Regions from separate parts of the Clostridioides sp. LIBA-7602 genome, predicted to be linked through region 1. Evidence: riboswitches for the same ligand, from Rfam matches in the RefSeq annotation. Region 1 holds a riboswitch; the other holds the start of a gene.
The links. A riboswitch is a leader RNA that binds a small molecule or an ion and turns the genes downstream of it on or off. The one in region 1 is predicted to bind cyclic di-GMP.
Positions count from the first base shown of each region.

Region 2: another riboswitch for cyclic di-GMP. It lies ahead of flgB (flagellar basal body rod protein FlgB); the one in region 1 lies ahead of ACTG45_RS15685 (SrtB-anchored collagen-binding adhesin).

Region 1 is NZ_CP196991.1:3,333,959-3,336,169, forward strand. It holds gene ACTG45_RS15685 (SrtB-anchored collagen-binding adhesin) at 1-987, opposite strand, end outside; cyclic di-GMP riboswitch class II at 1,100-1,185, opposite strand; gene ACTG45_RS15690 (cation diffusion facilitator family transporter) at 1,311-2,211, opposite strand, start outside.
Region 2 is NZ_CP196991.1:320,122-322,332, forward strand. It holds gene ACTG45_RS01835 (GNAT family N-acetyltransferase) at 1-365, shown strand, start outside; cyclic di-GMP riboswitch class I at 499-589, shown strand; gene flgB (flagellar basal body rod protein FlgB) at 996-1,313, shown strand; gene flgC (flagellar basal body rod protein FlgC) at 1,321-1,725, shown strand; gene fliE (flagellar hook-basal body complex protein FliE) at 1,735-2,052, shown strand; gene fliF (flagellar basal-body MS-ring/collar protein FliF) at 2,077-2,211, shown strand, end outside.

The sequences.
Region 1 (2,211 bases):
AAATACAGTAGTTGATTTTCTTCCTTCAACAAGCTTTTTAAGTGTTCCTTTAGCCTCTTCTACATCGTCCTTATCTCCAGGCTTTATTTCTACATCCACATCTCCACTTCCACTTTCTATCTTTCCAGTAGTTTCAATATGAATTTTTGTATTTGTTTCTTCGTCAACCTTTTTAACATATGCTTCTAGACCTATTTTCCCTTGCATTATACTTTGACCATTAGGTAGTTCTCTAAATGTAAGTGTGTATTCTCCATTACTTTCTGTTTTATCAAAACATTCACTTGTATAATCTAAATTAACTTTATTAAATACATCTGGCACCTTGAAAGTTATTGAATCACCTACTTGTATTCCCTTTGATGTTGGAGTATAAGTTAATTTAAATGATATTTTTTTCATTGATTCAGTTTCTATTGTACTATTATTAATTTTTATAATGAATCCATAATCTTCATTCTCTTCATTAAGTTCTTCTTCTAAAGTTTTTAATAGATTTTCATCTTCTAATGGCTTCTCTTCTTTTGGAATCTGCTCTGTATTTTTATTGTCTAATGGCTTCTCCTCTTCTGGAGTCTGCTCTGGCTTTTTATTGTCTGATGGTTTTTCTCCTTCTGGAGTTTGTTCCGGCTTTTTATTGTCTGATGGCTTCTCCTCTTCTGGAGTCTGCTCTGGTTTTTTATTGTCTGATGGTTTCTCTCCTTCTGGAGTCTGTTCCGGCTTTTTATTGTCTGATGGTTTCTCCTCTTCTGGAGTCTGCTCTGGTTTTTTATTATCTGATGGCTTCTCTCCTTCTGGAGTCTGCTCTGGTTTTTTATTATCTGATGGCTTCTCTTCCCCACTTGATGAACTAGTTGAGCTATTTTGACTCTGACTGTTATCTCCTAATTCCGAAGCATAAGATACAGTTGGATATATTGTAGATACTACCATACTTAAAATCATAATTAAGCTTATTAATAATGCCCTTTTATTACCCTTCTTCATATAGATTTCTCCCCTCTATACTGTCTATAGTTTATAAACTTCCATTGATATCCCATTTAAATTAATTTTTATCAAAAAATTATACAAAAAAAGCTATGAAAATAAATAAATTTATATTCATAGCCGGTTGCACCACTGACTCAGTATGTCCATAAGGCGCCCAATAATAAGACATACATCAACATCTCTATAATATTTTATAAAAAACAATTAAAATTGTTATATTCATACTAAATACAATTATATATTTATATTATATAATGACTATATATTATTGTCTATATATTTTACATTTTTTTCCTTATAACAATTTTAAGTAATCATTAAATAAAATCCTTATCCACAACAATTACACAATTATATTCAGGATTCATCTCCTTAACTAATCTCGTTATATCTTCTTTTAAATCTTCTTCTGACATATTTTTAGAGAACTCAGAAGGATTAACTACTATATCAAACACTAAATTTTTCTTATTTCCTTTTCCAACTATTCTAAAATCATGCATAGATTTTACGAGACTATTTTTCTTAAGTATTTTTTCAAGTTCTTCCTTTGCTGACATAACTTCTTCATCTTCAAGACATATAGGGTCCATGTGAATTACCAAATATATATCCAATTTTTCAGATATTTCTCTCTCAGCAGTATCTATGATTTCATGAATTTCCATTATATCTATATTTGATGGAATTTCTGCATGTATAGATGCAATACATCGTCCAACTCCATAGTTATGAATTATTAAATCATGTGTCCCTATAATATGTTTATAAGATAGTAATAATTCTATAATGGATTTTACCATTTCTTCATCTGGGGCTTCTCCTAGAAGAGGATTTATAGTATCTTTTACAAGTGAAAATCCAGCATAAAGTATTACTAGTGATACTACAATACCAACATAGCCATCTATAGGAAAACTAGTAAACCTAGCTATAACAAATGATATTACTACACAACTCGATGTGAATACGTCTCCTAAAGCATCAAGTGAAACTGCTTTTAATGCTGAAGAATCAATTTTATTTCCCATAAATTTATTAAATTTACTTAACCAAACTTTAATCATTATAGAAGCAATTAAAAGTACAAGAGGTATTACTTCAAATTTTATAGGTACTGGATTTACTATCCTTTCTACAGATGACTTTATAAATTGAAGTCCTACCAACATCACCATAAATGCTACTATTAATGCGGATAAATATTCTATTCTTCCA
Region 2 (2,211 bases), 1.3 Mb from region 1:
ATAGTTATACTAATAGAAGTATTCATATGGCAATTGTTGATGATTCAGATGAATATCTTGGAACTGTTAGTTTAAAGAATATAGACTATATTAATAGAAACGCAGAATATGCTATAGTATTAAGAAAAAAAGCTATTGGAAAGAGTGTAGCTAAGATGGGTACAGAAGAAATATTAAAAATTGCTTTTGAAAATCTTAATCTGAAAAAAGTTTATTTGAATGTTTACTCACACAATGAGAGAGCTATAAGATTTTATGAGAAAATGGGATTTATATATGAAGGAGAGTTTAGAGAGCATATATTTTTAAACAATATGTTCATGAATATAAAATGGTATTCAATTTTTAATTATTTAAGCACATAGAAAGAGTATATGATATAAAAAGTATAGGGTTATTTTTTACTAGATTAGATTTTTTGATAATAGTTATAAAATAATAATATAAAATATGATAAAAATGTTTAAAAATTTTATCATTTATTGTATACTTAAATTAAAACTAAATAGGCAAAACTAGAGAAATCTAGTGACGCAAAGCTATAGGGGCTAAAGTTTGTATATGCGAACTATGCTAGCCAGTTGCCAAAAAGAGTCCTAAGTATAATTGTATACGTAGGATTAGTCGAAGTGACTGCTTTTTTGGCGGTCATTTTATTATGGAAAAATTACTTTATTACAGTAGAAAATACATATAATAACATATTTTACCAATTATAACAAGAAATAAAGAAAAACTATCTGAAAAAGTTGCTATTTTACAAAAAAAGGCAACTTTACAAAGAAAAAATTAAATACATATTAAAATTTTTTTTTATTTTTATTGAAGTTAATTAAATTTAAATTAGATTTCTCACTAAAATGATACATTATTATATTAATGTAATAGAATTGCAATAGATTTAAATGGACAAAGAAGTCATTTTTTGTAATATAGCAACTTCATTTTTTAATCATTAAATATAGCAAATAAATATATTTTGAGGAGGGGTGAGTATGAATACATATGACATTATAAAAATGGGACTAGATGCGACCAATCTAAGAAGTCAAACAATAGCAAATAATATAGCAAATATAAATACTGAAGGCTACAAAAAACATTATGTAACTTTTGAAGAAACATTAAATGATGCCATGCCAAAAATAGAAGAAAAAATAGACAATTCCAAAGGTCTAAGGGTAGATGGCAATAATGTAGATATAGAAGAAGAAAAAGTAAAGCAAGCAATGGCAACATTGCAATATAATGCTCTAATAGGTTTTGCAAATGGCAAAATAGCAATGACTAAATCAATAATAAGTGGGAGGTAACTAGAAGATGAGTGTGTTCAGTGGAATGGAAATCTCTGCTAGTGGATTAACAGCAGAAAGTTTGAAAATGGATATCATATCATCAAATGTAGCTAATATAAATGCTACAAGAGGTCCAAATGGAGAAGCATATAGGAGAAAAGTTGTTTCATTTGAAGAAAACTATGATAATAAATTAGGTATGCTAGGAGTAAAAGTCACATCTGTTGAAGATGACAAATCACCTCTTAAAGAAGTATATGACCCATCTCACCCAGATGCAAAGCCAAATGGATATGTGGAATATCCAAACGTAAATATATTGGTTGAAATGACAGATTTAATAACAGCTTCACGAGCATATGATTCCAACATAGATACACTGAATGCTCAGAAGTCTATGATATCTAAAGCTTTGGAAATAGGAAAGTAGGGATAAATTATGCCAATTACACAAATTAACAATTTAATGCAAGGTGCAAAGTTAGATAATTTGATTGGAGAAACAAAACAATTAAATATTAATAATAAAGAAGAAAAAAAGAATTTTGAAGATGTAATAATAGATACTATAGACAAAGTCAATTTTCAACAAGTGACAGCAGATGACATGAAAGAAAAATTTATAAAAGGCGAAGATGTTTCTATGCATGAAGTTATGTTAAAAGGTCAAGAAGCACAGCTATCTATGCAATATTTAATAGAAGTTAGAAATAAGATTCATGACGCATATCAAGAAATGAATAAGGTACAAATTTAGTCTTTTGAACAGGAGTAATAATCAATGATAACCAGTTTTAAAAATAAGATTAAGGAGCAAGTTGCTAAAGCTAGGACAAAAATAGGTTCTTTAAAAAAAGGGACCAAGATAGCATTAGGTATAGGGATTGTTGCTATATGTTTAGCGCTAGTATTTACA